DNA from 4 places in the Gudongella ferriphila genome. Region 1 is predicted to be linked to each of the others. Evidence: riboswitches for the same ligand, from Rfam matches in the RefSeq annotation. Region 1 holds a riboswitch; each other region holds the start of a gene.
What was found. A riboswitch is a leader RNA that binds a small molecule or an ion and turns the genes downstream of it on or off. The one in region 1 is predicted to bind cyclic di-GMP.
Positions count from the first base shown of each region.

Region 2: it holds a riboswitch for cyclic di-GMP, as region 1 does, so the genes downstream of both, ACKVDP_RS00200 (Flp family type IVb pilin) here and ACKVDP_RS05085 (S-layer homology domain-containing protein) in region 1, are expected to answer to the same signal.
Region 3: it holds a riboswitch for cyclic di-GMP, as region 1 does, so the genes downstream of both, ACKVDP_RS12785 (transglutaminase-like domain-containing protein) here and ACKVDP_RS05085 (S-layer homology domain-containing protein) in region 1, are expected to answer to the same signal.
Region 4: it holds a riboswitch for cyclic di-GMP, as region 1 does, so the genes downstream of both, ACKVDP_RS11745 (hypothetical protein) here and ACKVDP_RS05085 (S-layer homology domain-containing protein) in region 1, are expected to answer to the same signal.

Region 1 is NZ_JBJXRK010000005.1:25,911-30,379, forward strand. It holds gene ACKVDP_RS05080 (S-layer homology domain-containing protein) at 1-2,429, opposite strand, end outside; cyclic di-GMP riboswitch class I at 2,660-2,742, shown strand; gene ACKVDP_RS05085 (S-layer homology domain-containing protein) at 2,820-4,469, shown strand, end outside.
Region 2 is NZ_JBJXRK010000001.1:30,583-35,051, reverse strand. It holds gene mnmH (tRNA 2-selenouridine(34) synthase MnmH) at 3-1,037, opposite strand; gene ACKVDP_RS00210 (DUF1893 domain-containing protein) at 1,189-1,620, shown strand; gene ACKVDP_RS00205 (DMT family transporter) at 1,634-2,503, shown strand; cyclic di-GMP riboswitch class II at 2,608-2,691, shown strand; gene ACKVDP_RS00200 (Flp family type IVb pilin) at 2,824-2,997, shown strand; gene ACKVDP_RS00195 (A24 family peptidase) at 3,150-3,692, shown strand; gene ACKVDP_RS00190 (TadE/TadG family type IV pilus assembly protein) at 3,703-4,125, shown strand; gene ACKVDP_RS00185 (pilus assembly protein TadG-related protein) at 4,148-4,469, shown strand, end outside.
Region 3 is NZ_JBJXRK010000038.1:5,130-9,598, forward strand. It holds gene ACKVDP_RS12775 (UvrB/UvrC motif-containing protein) at 1-241, opposite strand, end outside; gene ACKVDP_RS12780 (CtsR family transcriptional regulator) at 260-715, opposite strand; gene ACKVDP_RS12785 (transglutaminase-like domain-containing protein) at 787-1,569, opposite strand; cyclic di-GMP riboswitch class I at 1,584-1,657, opposite strand; gene fusA (elongation factor G) at 1,823-3,892, opposite strand; gene ACKVDP_RS12795 (cytoplasmic protein) at 4,069-4,407, opposite strand; gene ACKVDP_RS12800 (DNA-3-methyladenine glycosylase family protein) at 4,429-4,469, opposite strand, start outside.
Region 4 is NZ_JBJXRK010000029.1:23,878-28,346, forward strand. It holds gene ACKVDP_RS11730 (SHOCT domain-containing protein) at 1-18, opposite strand, end outside; gene ACKVDP_RS11735 (SHOCT domain-containing protein) at 32-214, opposite strand; gene ACKVDP_RS11740 (DMT family transporter) at 333-1,256, opposite strand; cyclic di-GMP riboswitch class II at 1,483-1,566, shown strand; gene ACKVDP_RS11745 (hypothetical protein) at 1,873-4,469, shown strand, end outside.

The DNA.
Region 1 (4,469 bases):
ATAGGCATGTTGAATTTCACCTTCACAACCTCCGGCTCAGATAGAATAGCCTGTTTTCCTGGTATTGAACTGTAGTAATCCACAACCCTAGCCTCACCTGTCGAGCTTTCGTCAAATTCCAGGCTTAAAAGAAGGGGGTTTGTAAGGTTTCCTGCCTTGCTTCTTAGTCCCACAACCTCAAGCTTGGTGAGATTGTTCTTCATTCCTACCATGGTCTCCTTACCGGAGATGGTATCAGGAAGTGTTAGGGTTAGTGTCTTTCCTGTATCATTAAGGTATATGTTTGTTCCTGATGAAAGCGGAAGCTCCGATCCGTCAAAGGTCATCACATAGTTTGAGATGTAGCTTACACTTTGTCTATCCATTTCCTTGTCAAATTCCATTACGATTACATTGCCGTATCCTGTGTAATTTAGAAGTCTTGGTCTCTCAAGGTCTTTCATCTGAAGAGTGGTCCTGTAGTCCTTGATTGTGGTTCCTGACAGGTCCTTAACCCCTGTTATGTCAAGTCTTAGGTCTCCCGCAGGAAGTGTTGTATACAGCTCAAGGACATATTCCCTTCCGGAGCCTGTCACCTGTCTTATGAAGATATTCTTTCCTGCAGAATCCCTCAGGCTGTAGTAGGAGGTATCATCCGCCACCACATTCTTGTTGAAGGTGACCCTTATTGTCCTGCCATCCTCTGAGACAATGGCACTTAATACCTGCGGATCAACTGTTTCATCCTTTGGAGTAACTCTGAACTCCTTGATTTCCATCCTGTTTCCCCAGTAGTCTGAGAAAGTGTTGACATAAAGTGAAATTTCCTTAGTTGGTAGGGGCTGCTTCTCAAACAGTCCGATCACCCTATTTCCATCTATCAATATCTCATCAGCATAGTTGATACTGGTCCCTTCCCTTTGGAAGATATTGCTTCCCATCATTGTACCTGTTGGGTCGATGTTTTCTGAGAAAATAATCGTCACCCTTTCTGTGGTCACATTAATGCTGTCAACCTCAGGAGGAACTGTGTCCCTGTCAACCTTGAACTGTCTGTAATCTACATTCATTCTCTTACCTGAATAGTCCTCAAGTCCGGAAGTCTCAATTGAATATGTTCCTGAAGAGAGAACCGTACTTGCTGAGCTGTAGCTAAGTGTAATGTGGTTGTCCTTAAGCACCGGATTTCCAAGGGTGTTTGAGGTGTTGAAGCTGAAGTTGTTCATCGTTGGGATTGTTCTGATTGGCTCTGAGAAGTATATCCTTATTCCCTTGTAGCCAAGAACATCTATTCCGGTGACTTTGGGAGCTTCATTATCCAATGCTCCGAAGGCTTCATTCACATCCAGTGCTTCTCCTGATTCTGAAAGTATGTTTGAAGCTTTGATTGTATATTGGTTTCCGTCAGTCATGGTTCCGTTAAGTACCAGTACAATTGTCCTGTCGCTGTCTTCAAACCTTACCCTGTTGATTGTTCCCGCGCTGGTTGAATAGTTGTAGGTTGAACCTGCAAGTGTAGTGTCAACAGACTTGTTGAATTCCAGCTTTATTTCCTTAAGGTTGTCTGCGTAGGCATCTGTCAGATCGAATTTAACATTGGATATTCTGAATGATTTATATGATGTTGCCTTTGTTTCGGTGTAGTATCTGTATTCGTACTCTCCCAGTAGTAGACCGTCAACATCAAAGCTGAAGTCTCCGTCAAGGTCCAGTGGGATGTCAAAGTCCTGTGAGCTTCCCTGGGAGGTGGATTTTGGTCTTATGTTAAGTCTGAGTTCATCCACTTCATCGTCATGTACCCTTCCGCTGAATGTGACCTTGTTGTTTTTTATTACCATGGACTCCGTAATGTCGATAGGATTAAGTCCGAGCATAGCAGCAAGGGGAGTAGTTTTCCCCTTGACTTCTATTGCGAGTGCATTTACAATCATTGCAGCCACCTGTCCTCTATTGAGTGTGGCATCCTTTGAAAAGCTAAGTCCTTTCATAATTCCAAGATTTTCAGCTAGAGTAGGTACACCGTGCCAGTCCTTTGCTTCCTCGTTGTAGCCAAGGGCTCTTAGCAGGACTGTTTGGAATTCGTGGACAGTAACTCCTTTCTTGATGCCGAAAGTCCCATCATTGTATCCTGATATGAGATTTTGATTCTTGGCCCAAAGGATGTAGGGAATATAGAACTTATGCTCAGGTTTTAAATCGAAGAAAGTGTTGTGTGAACCTGAATAAATCTCAGCTTCATCTTCCTGTCCGTAAAGCCGTGAAATAAGTACCACCATCTGCTCCCTTGTAAGACCCTGCTCAAGCATTAGGTTTCCCTGAAGGTCACCCTGGAGTACTCCAAGATCCTTAAGGAATTCACCCTCCTTTTGGTAGGGGCTTGCTGCTGAAACTGGTGCTGCCAAACCCAGAAGCATTGTTAATGCAAGGGCTAAAGACAATATTCTTTTCATGGAATCAATCCTCCTTGTTCTTTATTCCTTATAAATGTATTATACATTAAATATGGGGCTAAAGATATTACAATTGGGTTAAACAGTAGGGAAAGGGAATGTCTGTACAATATGGTAACTATGATTGAAATTAATGATGAGCTGGAGGCAAAATAAAGCAAAAAAATTAGGAACAACCGAATGGGAATAGGTTCCAATTGTTATAATAGTATGTTACAATTGGGTTAAATTATATATTTTGGCAAACTTATTGAAAGGTAAGGACGCAAAGCTACGGGCCTAAAGGAAACTCCATGGCAGCCGGGCTGCTTGGTAAGTTCCTTTTAATTGTATCCTTTGAGATACAATTTTCTATATCTAAAGGAAGCACATAATTTAAGGAGGGGTTACATGTTAAAGAAATGGATGGTAATTGCACTTTCATTGGTTATGGTTTTAAGTATGATGCCAGTGGGTGCTTATGCCGAAACGACAACTTTTAGCGACATGCCAGATGATTGGTCAACAGCTGCACTTCAAAGCGCAGTGGACAACGGTTTACTTAATGGTGCCAATGGCAAGATTATGCCACAGGAGAACCTGACAAGGGCTCAGATGGCTGCTGTAATCAACAGAGCATTTGGAGCCGAGAAGGTAGCGGTATTGGCAGAATATGATGATGTTACTGCTTCTGACTGGTTCTTCTTGGATATGGCCAAGGCTGTTGCAATGGGAACTTTCCAGGGCAGTGGAAGCAAGCTTAATCCAAATGACCCAATAACAAGGGAACAGGCATTTGCTGTTATCGCAAGGGCATTGAACCTTGGAGAATCTGATGTTGCACCAGATGGATTTACAGACCTATCTGAGATATCTGGATGGGCGACTGGTGAGGTTTATGCTCTGGTAAACAATGGGTATATCCAGGGATCAAACGGTATGCTGAATCCACAGGGATATATTACAAGAGCAGAATTTGCTCAGGTTATGTACAATACAATCAAGGAATATATCAGTGAAGCAGGAGAGTATTCCATAGATGTTGAAGGAAACCTAATGAAAAATTCTCCTGGTGTTGTTTTGACCGACTCAACAGTAGTTGGGGATGTCATCATTGGAGATGGAGTTGGAGATGGAGCAGTAACACTTGATGGTGTAAATGTTGAAGGCAGGCTTCTTGTCAGAGGTGGAGGAGCTGAATCAGTAATAATAAAGGGAGGATCCACAATAGGAACCATAACTGTGGCGAAGGTAGATGGAGAGGTTAGGATATTCGCAGAGGATGGAAGTGACGTAGGCACTGTTCTTATAGATGGCAAGGATGATGTAATTATTGAAGGAACATTTGAGAATATAGTTGTGAATGCACCGGACATTACTGTTTGGGCCAGAGCGGCAACAATCTCATCTTCAGAGGTAATGGGCGAAGAATCAAAACTGGTTATCGACAAGGACTCAACTGTTGAAAAGGTGGTTCTGTCAGGAGCCAAATCAGCGGTTGAGGTCAATGGCGAGGTAGAGGAGATTGAAACAGCTGAATCCGCTGTAAATGCATTGATCACTGTTGAAAAGGATGGAAAGGTTGGCCTTGTAGTTGCAAACGGAGCAGGGACAGCTGTTGAAGGCGAAGGCTCAGTAGAAGCTGTGGAAGCCAATGCTGATGATGTAGTTGTGGTCACTGAAGGAACAGAGGTTACTGCTGCTGAAGGCGTTGAGGGAGTAATGGCAGGAGAAGAAGAGGTTGATGCAGGTGATACCGCCACAGTTGAAAAAGAAACCACAACATCAGGTGGTGGCGGTGGTGGTGGATCCTCATATGTTTCACCAAGACTTCTTGGAGCTACATTAAACGGAGATGAAGCATCTATCTCAGGGAATGACATCACTATTGAGTTTACCAATGAGGGAGAAAATGGAGAATACATTATCGTTGCTGAATTTGATAAGGAAGTTAAGATCAAATCCGTAACATCCTTGGACAATTCAAGTGTAAACATTCAGTTTATCAATGAAAACACCACAGATGTTCCAACTGGCTATTCAAGTACTTTGAATTACGAA
Region 2 (4,469 bases), on a different contig from region 1:
TTCTACTTTCCACTTTCGACTATAAACTTGTTTATAAGTATTTCCGCACTCTTTTCCGGCTCCTGGTTCTCAACATGAAAAACATAATTCTTGGGATTATGCTCATACATGGGATCATAGTATTCAATCATAAGGTCTCTTGCAACAGACCGGTAATCATTCTGCCTTACCAGCTCAATAAACTGGTCAATTCTATCGTTACCGAGTCTCTTTCTAAGGTGATTAAGAGCCTCAATCAGCTCGTGGTCCGTTTCATAAACATAATCTCCTACGATGTTCTCAACCCGGATATCCATTGGAGCTGTAATCTCAACATGGATTCCGCTACGGATCTTCTCAAAGATATAATCGGGAATTACTGAGCGGCCGATTCTCTTGCTTTCTCCCTCAGTAAAGACCAGATTTCCCTTCCTGTCCTTCAGCTCCTCATACAGCAGGGCCTCAAACATCTTCTGGGTATTGGGCTCACCTAATCCAACAGCTCCAAGAGTTGAGCCCCTGTGGTTTGCACAGCCCTCAAGGTCCAACACATCAGCACCTTTGGCCTTAAGTGCCTCAAGGACCTGGGTCTTGCCTGTGCCGGTGTTTCCGTAAAGTACAATCAATTCAATATCCTTTGCAACCTCAGGCAGCCTTTCGTTCACATATGCCCTGTAGGCCTTGTAGCCACCCTGAAGCTTCAATGCACTTATATGAAGGCTCTGCAGGAAAGCCACAACACTTCCGCTCCTGAAGCCTCCCCTTGCACAGAAAAACACAAGATGCTTGTGCTTCTTGTTGATTTCAAGCAGTGTCTTGAACATGTCAGGAAGCCTTTTGGCCACTGCCTCCACACCGATCATCTTGGCCTCATCAACGGACAGTTGCTTGTAGGCTGTTCCCACAATGGCCCTTTCCTCGTTGGAGAACAGGGGAACATTGATTGCTCCAGGAATGGTCTCCTGGGCATACTCATCTGGGGTCCGTACATCTATTAGAACATATTCATCGGTTTTCAGTTTTTCTTCCAGCTCGCTGTATGATATATCAGGATACATAATCTACCTCATCTTTCGGATATTCTTTTTGTACATAATATCCTATTATATAGGAAGTGGGAGGAAATAGTAAAGTATCTGGGGAAAACTGTTTCATATTTAACCCTATTGATGTAGAATATATGAAGAACATAATGGAGGAGATGAAAAGTTGGAAGGAATCAAAATAGCAAAAGACCATATGGAAAAGAATGACCTGAAAATGGTTGTATATAATAACGGAAAAGTTGTAGCACAATCAACGGACAGAGGCATCAAGCCTATTTATGATGTCTATACAGAGAGCTTTGAGGACCTTGAGGGAGCCTTTGTGTCAGACAGGATAACAGGAAAGGCAGCTGCCATGCTTCTTGCTGAGGGTAGGATTAGAGGAATCTACACAGACCTAATATCTGAGCCGGCCTTGGAGATTTTCAACCAGAAGGGAATAGCACTGGAGTACGGGAAAAAGGTTCCTCATATACTAAACAGGGATAAGGACGGAATGTGCCCAATCGAGACAATATCAAGAAATGTCCAAGGCGTGGGTGACCTAATAGAGGGAATAGAGGAGTTTTTTGTGATTGTGGGCATGAAAAAATAAAGGTGGTAGACTGATGAATGGGGACAGATTAAGAGCAATAACATATATTGTCATAGCAGCCACCCTTTTAAGTACAGGTGGGATAATAATCAAGTTCATTGATCTTCCTCCCATGACAATAGCAGGAGGCCGGGCAATCTTTTCAGCAGCGGTGGTATGGCTGTATGTAAGAAAGCCAAAATTCACCTTTTCCAAGGCCCAGGTTTCTGGAGCCCTATGCTACTCTACAATGATCACTGCTTTTGTTATCGCAAACAAGCTTACAACAGCAGCAAATGCCATAATACTTCAGTTTACAGCACCAATCTGGGTTGCTATTCTTAGCGTCTGGATTCTTAAGGAAAGGATTCGCTGGTATGACATTGCTGCAATTTTTTCTGTTGCAATAGGAATGGTCCTCTTCTTCCTGGATGATGTATCTGGAGGAAACTGGGCAGGAAACATGGTAGCAATCGGAAGCGGGGTTGCCCTTGCAGGAGTTACAATTTCACTGAGGTTCCAGAAGGATGAAAAGCCTGTGGAGACAACACTTCTTGGTCATTTGATAACAGCTGTAGTGGGAATTCCATTCTTGATCGGATTGTCATATACAACTGGGGATATTGTAGGATTGTTTGTTCTTGGAACCTTCCAGGTGGGCATAGCCTATATTTTCTATTCCCTTGCAGTCAAGCATCTGACGGCCCTTGAAGCCATTCTGATTATGTTTCTTGAACCGATCCTAAACCCAATCTGGGTGTTTCTTATTGTAGGGGAAAGACCAGGACCTGTATCTCTGCTTGGAGGGGCGATTGTACTTGGCACTGTCATTGCCAGAAGCCTTTTGGCAAACAAAATGAATCAAATCGAGGTCCGTAAATCTGTTAACCATCAAATTGAATAAAATTTTCATAAAACTGAAATAAAATTGAAATAAAATCCATATAAAACTGAGACCCCGTTTACAACCACAGTAGCGGGGTATTATAATCATAAGTAATTATACATGTTTTATTTGGGGGCCTCGATCTATTAAGATTATTTGGACGTCTTCTTAATAGGGAGCCAGTGACGTAACCGACCGGGACAAAAATTGTTTTGGTCTTTTTTAGACCACAATACTTTAGTGGGGTGGTTGGATGAAGTGAACGATGGTTAAGGATTTGAATTGTACGGGAAAGAACATAGGTAGTGGAGATAATTACATGAAAAGGAGGAAAAATGATGATGAATCTTATGATGAGACTTTGGAAGGATGAAGAAGGACAGGGAATGGCTGAGTATGGATTGATAATATTTGCCGTTGCTTTGGTTGTTCTTGTTGGATTAGCAGCATTTGGGGGAGCGTTAAGTGAATGGTTTTCAGAGTTATGGGATCCAAGTTTGCCAGGTGGATAGAATATATCTCAAATTATTAGTTTAGTATAGTTGAAATAAAAACCACAACAGCAAGAAAAGTTGCTTTGCTGTTGTGGTTAAATCTCGAAGAGTATGACAAATGAGTGTTTATTTCACTTGATAATACGGATAAATGGAGAACGGTGAATTAAATGTTAAATACGACTTTGCTATTAATATTAGTGACAGTTTCATCGTATCATGATGTTACTTCGAAAAGAATCCCCAATTTTATTACAATACCAGTAATACTTTGGGGTTTATTGACATATACAGTATTTGATGGATATGCAGGATTGAAGTTTAGCGGACTTGGGTTTCTGGTAGGATTAGGAGTTTTCCTGGTACCCTATATCCTTGGAGGAATGGGTGGTGGAGATGTAAAACTAATGGCTGCAATAGGAGCACTAAAAGGTTGGAGATTTGTTCTTTATACAACTGTCTACACAGGACTTGCAGGCGGAGTTATTGTAATACTAATACTTATCAAGGAAAAGAAGCTGTGGATAACATTAAAAAGAGTTGTTGCAATTATACTAAAACCGATTATTTTTATTATTACATTGACCTTCAACAGTGATCTGTTGAAACGAGTTAACAACTGGCTTCTTAAAACCCAGGTAGACTGGGAGAAGAGATACATCCCCTATGGAGTGGCCATAGGGATTGGGGCAGTAATTTCTTATTTTATATGAGGTGAGTTGGATGTTTGATTTTTGGAAATTTAAAAGAGATGAACAAGGTCAATCTTTAGTTGAATTTGCTTTAATCCTACCCGTACTATTACTTCTTTTGATGGGCATAATTCAGTCTGGAATAATATACGGTGGATATGTTGCTGTCAGCAATGCCGCTAGAGAGGGAGCTAGAATTGGAATTGTTGAAAAGGATAAGAATAAAATGATTCTAAGTATTGATAATGCATTTGATGATTCACCCTACTTGGAAAAAGGCGAGATTACAATCGATCCAGCTAATGGTGTTTTCGTTAATGGACAGTCGTTAAGTGTAACGGTTGAGGGAAAAGTTCCAATTATAGTACCTATGATGGAACGCTATTTTGAAGATGGATTTTATACAGTTTCCAAGACTTCAGTAATGATGGTAGAAGGTTTTAGAGAAAATTAGATGAGTTTAGGGAGATGAAAACATGTTTAGGAAAAATCATATACTATTCAATAGAATTAAATCGTTATTTAGTGATATTGAAGGTCAAGCAATGGTGATGGTTGCAGTTTTCATGGCAGTACTTCTTGGATTTGGTGCTTTTTCTGTAGATATGGGGAATCTCTATGTTCAAAGAAGACAAGCTCAAAATGTAGCCGATGCTGCAGCTCTTGCAGGCACATGGGTTATCGATGGGGGAGACCCAAAAGTTAAAGAAGTAGCTGGAATATATGCTGAAGATCACGGTATGGACAAGGATGATATTGATGCATATATTGTTGATGATAAATTTGTTGAGACCATAG
Region 3 (4,469 bases), on a different contig from region 1:
AGCACCTTGAGCACCCAAGCTTTCCAGTGGATCTGAACTTCTCATAGCTCAATCCACAGTTGGGGCATTTTGTATCCACCGTAACTCCCTCAAATAACTTGTGCAAGGGGAAATGCTCCTGAATGTCCTTTTGGATACCGGCTGCACATACCTCACATAGATGATGGTCTTCCATAACTCCGTTTATGATGCTGGTGTAGTGAATCTTAGCTTCCCTATCATTGCAGGATTCGCATTTCATAGTCTGTCACACTCCAATCTATTTAACCAGAACCAGCAGTATGTTCCTTAAGACAGATGCCCTGATTGCATTTCTGTCACCAGGGTCACAATTAAAGGCTCTATCGCTTACAGCAGCCTTTATGATTTCAGCCTCCCTGCCGGAAATAACCTCTTCCTCCTGTAGGGCCACAATGATCTCATGGGCCTTGTTTTCAGTGAGTGATTCCCCAACTATATTCTGAATGATATTGTTAAGGCTAATGTCTTCCTGGAGCTTCACTTTTACAATTTTAATATACCCACCGCCACCTCTTCTACTCTCAATATAGTATCCTTTGTAAGGGGTAAATCTTGTGCTAAGGACATAATTTATTTGTGAGGGGGCGCATTCAAACTGACTTGCAAGCTCATTTCTCTGTATTTCAACCACACCGTCCATCTCATCGATGAGCTCCTTTAGGAACTGTTCGATGATGTTGCTCAATCCAGCCATGTTTATCCCTTCTTTCTGACTTTGACTTTCTTTGTCTTTTACCCAAAAAAATTAAGCCCTAACAGGCTTAATTAATATTCCCTAACTTTTTGGTATTCCATTTCACTCTTGACCATCTTAACAGTCATGTCATTCTGGTAGTACGCAGCATCAAAGGTGGTGTCGATTATGATCCAGCTTCCGTTGATATAGACCTCATTCCATGCGTGATAAACATCTACTCCCGCAGCGTATCCCTTAACCAGCTTGGTTGGGATTCCCTGAGATCTCAAAAGTCCTGCAAAGACCGCCGAGTAATCGTAGCAGATTCCCTGACCGCTTGTTATTGTCTCGTCGATTGAAGGAATGTAGGAATCATTGAGGTAATTGATCTTCTCATAATCGTATTTGATGTTGTTTACCATATAATTGTATGCCTTAAGCATCTTTTGGTAGTCGGAATCAGCATCAGCAAACAACGATGCGGCCAACCCTTCCATCACTGACTGGTCATTCCAATAAACAGGCTGACTTGATGTCAGGTATACATTCTCATTCCACTCTGATATGTTGGTTTCTGATTTTCCAAGAACCTGGTACTTGTTGCCCTCAATATTTTTCAGAAGCTTCACAGTATAGACTCCTTCTCCCAGCTGAAGGGGGATGAACTCCTGTGTGCTGTTCATGCTGTAGAAATACTTCTCAGTACCCTTTTCCACCATGACTCTCATATTGCTTCCGTATGCCAAACTGTTTATCATAAGCTGATTATTGTCTATAGTTGTAACGCCGAAGCTCTCAGCAGCATTTGATGTCCCAATTATTCCAAACAAAAAAACAAATACCAATAAAAGGCTCAATACTCTCCTCTTCACGTGTAAACTCTCCTTTCGGTAGCTGGCTGCCTTTTCAGGCCCTATAGCTTTGCGTCCCTACCTCTCGATAGGTTTGCCTTTGTCGTTTGACAGTACACAAAAAGGGGCTGCCTTCTTGCATTTGTCATACTAATCATTCTTGCTAATATTAATTTACACAATCATTATACCACAATATAATCAACTGTAAACCTTTATTTTGCAATAGTTACATAAATTTTCAGCCCGGTATAAAACCGGGCTGATCAATTGGCTAATTATTCTCTTTTTCAGCTTTTGCCTCAGCAATGATTTTTTCAGCTATCATCTGAGGAACCTCTTCATATCTGACAAATTCCATTGTAAAGCTTCCCCTTGCCTGGGTCATTGCCCTTAAATCGATTGCATATTCAAACATCTCTGCATGTGGGGCCTCCGCTATGATCTTCTGGCTTCCGTCAGCCTGCTGCTCCATACCGAGAATCCTACCTCTACGCTTGTTCATGTCTCCCATGACATCGCCCATGTAGTCCTCAGGTATCTTGACCTCTACCTTTACGATAGGCTCAAGAAGTATTGGCTTTGCCTCTTCCATACCCTTCTTGAAGGCTATGGACGCTGCTATCTTAAATGCCATCTCGTTTGAGTCAACGTCATGATATGAACCATCAAACAGTGTAGCCTTGATGTTTACGACTGGATAGCCTGCAAGAACTCCATGCTCCAGGGATTCTCTTACCCCTTTTTCGACAGCTGGCCAGAAGTTTCTCGGAACTGACCCGCCAAAAATTTCCTCCTGGAATACAAATTCCTCTTCACAAGGCTCAAATCTCATATGGACATCTCCGTACTGACCTGCTCCACCTGACTGTTTCTTGTGCTTACCCTGTACGGTTGCAGTGCCTTTTATTGTCTCCCTGAAGGCGATCTTTGGACTCTTAAGAACCACATCAACTCCAAAATTAGTCTTCAGCTTGTCAACTATTACGGTAAGCTGCATGTTGCCCTGTCCACCAATAAGCAGCTGCTTCGTTTCTGTGTTTCTCTCTATAACAAATGTAGGGTCCTCATCTATCATCTTGTTTAGGGATGTACCGATCTTCTCCTCGTCACCCTTGTTCTTTGGCTCAACTGCCATGAACAGTGTTGGCTGGGGATATTTTATTGTCTCATAAAGTGTCTGATTGTTCTTGTCACAAAGGGTGTCACCGGTTTGGGTGTAGGCAAGCTTTGATGTTGCTCCAATGTCCCCTGCCATAATCTCTGAAATCTCCACCTGGTTCTTACCTCTAAGAATGAACAACCCACCTAGCTTCTCCGCCTTTTCCTTGGTTGAGTTATACACTTCAGTATCCTTTGTGAGCTTTCCTGAAACAACCTTGAACAAGGTAAGCTTTCCAACGAAGGGGTCAACAATGGTCTTGAAAACAACTGCTGAGAAGGGCTCGTTTACATCAACCTTTCTGATTATCTCCTCTCCATCCTTGGTTCCCTTTACGCTTCCAACATCTGCTGGAGACGGAATGTATCTTTGGATAAGGTCAAGAAGGAAATCAACCCCCATTGCCTTTTCTGCACAGCCGACAACAAGTGGTACCAGGGTTCCGTTTGAAACGCTTCCCCTTATTCCCCTCGTTATCTCCTCCTGGGTGAACTCTTCACCCTCAAAGTACTTCTCCATAAGCGCCTCTTCGGAAAGTGCTATCCTTTCCATGAACAACTCTCTATATTCATCAACCTTTGACTTTTGGGCATCGTTTAGAGGAACTTCCTTCCTGTTCTTTCCATCGTATTCATAAGCAACTTCATCTATAAGATTTGCAAAGCCATTGAAACCCTCTCCAGTTGTGTTGGGGTATGCAAAGGGAACTATCTTGTCCCCAAATTGGCCTATCAGATCCTCAAGCAACTTATCAAAGTTGATATTTTCCTTGTCCATTTTATTTACGAATATGATTCGCGGTGTGTCGTACTTCTCAAGGTTCTTCCATGCCTTCTCTGTCCCTACCTCAATTCCCGAGGAAGCGTCCACAAGAAGCACTGAACCTTCACTTGCTCTTTTAGCTCCATACATTTCACCGATAAAATCGAAATATCCTGGTGTATCCAGTATATTGAATTTGGTATTATTCCATTCTACCGGGATAACTGCTGTTCCGATTGAGACGTGTCTGGCAATCTCCTGCTTGTCAAAATCTGACATTGTGTTCCCGTCTGTAACCTTTCCCTGTCTTGTAGTCACACCTGTTGCAAATAGCATTGCTTCTGTTAAAGTGGTCTTACCATTACTGCTGTGCCCGAGTAGGGCTACATTTCTGATCTTTTCCGTTGAATACGCTTTCAAGATACATTCCCCCTAACTAGAATTTTAAAAGATATGATAACCTTTTCAATTACTGCAATTTTCAAACAAGTTTAAATTCTACACCTATTCATTATAACATGAATCTTTTGTTTAATCAAAATATATTTGAGGTCAAAAAAGCACCCCAAAGGGGCGCTTTATGGCGTTTTCTCGGTTTATAGGGTAATGATTTCGTACCCATCCTTTATGTAGTCCTCCATGGCCGGATGACCTTCAAGATTTCCTTTTATTGGTATCCCTACAGTCTCGTTGAACTCCAGAACTCCCAGCTTTGCAGAGCACGCCTTGCAGATGCAGTCAAACAAACCCATTTCCTTTGCCTTGAGGTATGGCTTGTTCTCACCCTTTTCAAGCTTGTCTATCAGGGTGACTGCCTCGCCCTCCATTATGATCTTTACAGGATATCCCTTCTTGTGCAGGTCCATGGCATTGAGTACCAGGTGCATAAAGCACATCTCATCTCCTCTGAATGCGAAAAATGCAATCTTTCTCATGTTATTTCCTCCTTTCAAACATCACTGATTTGAAGCTTCCTCCCAAAGATAAAGTGATGCAA
Region 4 (4,469 bases), on a different contig from region 1:
GCCCCTGTTAAACATCATGATTCATCCCCCCTTATTTTCTCAAAACTTCCTTCATTCTAATATATTCCTCTTCGTCGATTTCTCCATTTACAAACCTTTCCTTTAGCTTGTCCTCAGGACCATTGCCTCTTACTGGTCCCTTACCAACAGGATTATCTCCTGTTACAAGGTAGTAGACAGCAACCCCAATAAGCAAGGCTACAATTATCATCATCACGATTCCCCCTCGTCTGTTTTTATCTTTATCTTAATTATGGGACACAAATGTGACCTAATTATGACATATTGGTTTTTCACACAAAAAAACGGCCCTTGGGCCGTAATTTTCTAAGCTATTCACTAATGGCGTTCTTTTTGCTGTTTCTGCCTATGATGTTATCACCCTGGGAAATCAGCATTCCCGCAAGCATAAGAAAGGCTCCAAAGTATCCCCTCAGTGACATGATCTCCCCTAGAAGGACCGCTCCCCCAAGAGCCGCAAACACCGCTTCGGTGCTTAATGCAATGGCTGCATGGGAAGGTTTTGCATGCCTTTGGGCCACAACCTGCAGTGTATAGGCAACACCAACTGACATCAAGCCTCCGTAAAGTATCGGGACTCCTGCGCTTAAGATATTTGCAACCTGGATATCCTCAAACACAAGCGCAACCATAAGGCTCAACAAGGAGCAGGTAGCAAACTGTGCCGATGAAAGCTTCAGGGTGTTGACCTTTGAGGCAAAGTGTCCTATCACAAGGATGTGGGTTGCCCAGAAGAAGGCTCCAATAAGCTGTAAAAGGTCTCCAAACTGGATGGTCAAATCCTCGTTGATGCTAAGGAAGTATAATCCTATTGCAGCTACGATTGCTCCAACCCAGATAAATCCATTGGATTTCTGCTTTATAAAGAGACCCAATATGGGCACAAGTACTATGTATAGGCTTGTAATAAAGCCGGCCTTACCTGCAGTTGTATAGATCAGACCAACCTGCTGGAGGGCTGCAGCTGTGAAAAGAACGCTGCCAGCAATCATTCCGTACATGAAAATCTTCCTAGTGTCATTCTCGCCCGCATCCTCAGCTATTCCCTTCCTTTTGTTGGACCCCTCCACAAAATATATCACAGGTATAAGGGAAAGGCTTCCCAGTGCGAACCTTAATGCATTGAAGGTGAATGCCCCCAGATAGTCCATTCCAATCCTCTGTGCCACAAAGGCCAACCCCCATATTGCAGCTGTCAAAAGCAGCAAGAGACTTGATCTCAATTCCTTGGTCATTGTCATATCCCCCAGTTTTAGCTATTTTTATCCTATTCCCTCTTTTCATTGTACAGGAAGTGTAAATTTATTTCTACCCCCTAAAACTGCATGAAGGTTTCTTGCATAATAATTACGTTTTCAAAACAAAATCTTGAAAACTTTTTAACGATTTATAGTGGTAGTTTATGAAATTAGGGGTATATTATTAGCGAGATATGTTATTATGTAAAAACTGAAGTACATAAACTATATGGAGGCATTGATTAGGGGGGATTACTATGGACGCTTTCCCCCTTATGAGCCAATAGCGTAACCGACCAAGATGGTCGGTTTTTTTGTGTATAATATATTAAACAAACCTCAAAAAATGAAGGAACCCGGAGAGCCTGGTCAGCATAGCCGGATTCCTGCAACATCCAATCCTCGCTAAAGGTCTGTTTGTTGTGTCTATATTATACTATTTTAGCCATTTTAAATCAATCATAAATCTAAAACTTAAGGAGGTGTTGCGGATGATGGGTTGCATAAGCAAATAAATTACGAGGAGGTGATTGGATAACAATTGATTAGTTTCAAACTTAATAGAAATTCCCTTAATTGATGGTAACGAAATATATTTTGAGGAGGAAAAATGATGAAACCGAGAAAATGGTCTTCAATTTTACTGGCTTTGACCATGATATTGGCACTGATTCCGGCAAATGCATTTGCAGAGCCCGAGCCAATAGTCGAACCTAACTTTGGATTTGTTCCAAACTCTGGTGAAGCAAGTGTATCAAAGGTTGACTTGGTCAATAAAACTGAAGTTGCCAGGTATTACACTCAACCACGTGTAAGCCCGACAGCAGATTACAACTGGCGTACCTCACGTATTGCCATGGACGCTTACGGCAATGCCTGGGTGCTTAATACAGGTGCAGATGGCGTTAATCTTCAAGGTTCAGTTGTTAGAATTCAAGCAGATACTACAGGCTTGACAACACATGCCTACCCTGACCCAGTGCTTGCATTCGGTACAGACGAAGCTGTCAAGGTATTCAATGTTGGTGGACTTGGTGATATGCCAAGGGCAATTGCTATAGACGAGGATGGATATATTTGGATAGGCTTCTACAGCAGCGGAGCGTTGATGAAGTTTGAATTTGACGGAACAGACTTAAATCAAGTAGGAGAAACAATAGTTACAAATCCAAAGTTAAATTTCTATGAAATGAAATTCGCACCTGATGGGATGCTCTATATCTCAAGCAGAAACTCTACACCTACTAGAAGTGGAGATTATGGAGTTTGGAGCTTTAACCCAAACAATGGTGAATTTACTGAAGAATGGAATGTAGACTCTCCATACTCATTACTTATCGACCCTGATTCAGGTCAGGTGTATGCAACAAGCTATAGTAATGTATTATGGATTAAGGGAACAGGTACTGTGGCTATCTCAGGAGCACAGAACCTTCGTGGTATGTCATTTAACGGACTGGGCAAAATCTGGATAGCAAGCACAACTGCAGGATCCGGTGGAAATCGGGTCTGCTGGTATGACATTGGAGCTGGCACAAGTGGATATATTACATTGCCTATCGGTACAACACCAGTTGGTGTTGGAATGGATGAGGCTGGCTTGATGTGGGCAGTTTGCCGTACTGATGGAGATACATCAGGTGGTTACTTGGTAGCATTTGATCCTCATGATGGAAGTCCTGAGGGCTCAATCAAGGTCGGCTACAGACCATATGCCTATGGTGACTTTGTAATGCCAGTACCAAGGTATTGCATCGAAGGTACCAAAACAGAAGACTTTTACACTGGACTTAAAACAAGAGTTCCATTGGAAGACTGGTCAATCTATCTGTATGATCGTACATTAGACCCAGGTGAAATACCAGGTGTTGCAACAGAAGGATTGCTGGCTTCCACAATGACAGATGAGTTTGGCGACTACAAGTTCTGCGGCCTAGTTGCAGGAACCTATTATGTATACGAGATGTTTGATGACTGCTATGGGCCATTTGATCCAATCAGCGGTATGATAGAGGTTACTCTACCTGATGATGGTAATGATGGCAATGCAGTGGACCAGGATTTTGTAAACAGACGAGGCAAAATCCAAGGTATAAAATTTAAAGATACTCTTGGAACTGGTACTACCCTATCAGGTTGGGAAATCTTGCTTTACAAGGGAGAACCAGCCGTTGGTGAACCGAATAAAGCTGATGCTTTCAAGTGGACAACTACTGATAGCAATGGTTTCTATTTCTTCGATCTTCTATGCCCAGACACATATTTTGTATATGAGTTAATGCAGGATGGTTGGGTACAAACATATCCGACCGAGGGATTCTGGACAGTTGAACTCGCTGCTGGTGTTAGGGCAACAGGTAAGCATTTTGTGAACGAAGAAGAAGAATTCTTTGACCTGTGCGGCTTCAAGTATGGTCTTGACTATGCTGGCTTCATGGATGATCCATGGCCAACTGACAATCCTCTTCCTGGATGGACAATAATCCTTGAAAGATTTGAGGATGATGAGTGGGTTGAAATCGATAGAGATGTAACCAACTCATTAGGCAAATACTGCTTCCTTGATCTTCCTGCAGGAGAGTACAGATTGTCAGAAGAGGCAGATGGTGAGAAGGATGGATTCTGGATGATGAATGGCAAGTACTGGCTTCAAGTAGGCCCAGAGGACAAATATATATTTGCCAGCTTGCCTGAAGATGGAATGGAATGTGGCGATTGTGGCGAAATTTCAATTGACTGCATATGCCCACCACCTCCAGTAGAAAAATCATTTGACTTCTACAACCTGTGCCACACTGATGAGACCGCCTGGATGTTTGGTGACATTCTTCACTCAGATTTGGGTATCCCTGCTCAGAATTGGGGCTGGAGCTTAGGATTGGGTATTGTTGAGCAAAGTACAGATCCATATCCAATTGAAGAAAATGTACCAATCTACGCAGGTGCAGCCCAAAACGATATCACAAAAGGATACCTGATAGGTCATCTTGATATCTGGTGGAATGGTACTGATGTTGAGATTAGAAATGTAGACATTGATGAGAATATAGTTGAAATGAATATGATGGTATGGATCGGAAATACAGAGTTGCCACTGTTTAGAGGCGCAATGACCAATGCACCTGGTAAACTTATAATTGATCCTGCTATCGATTACAGTAAACCAGTATTTGTGGCAGTTCACTTTGATTCATATGTACCATGTGGATT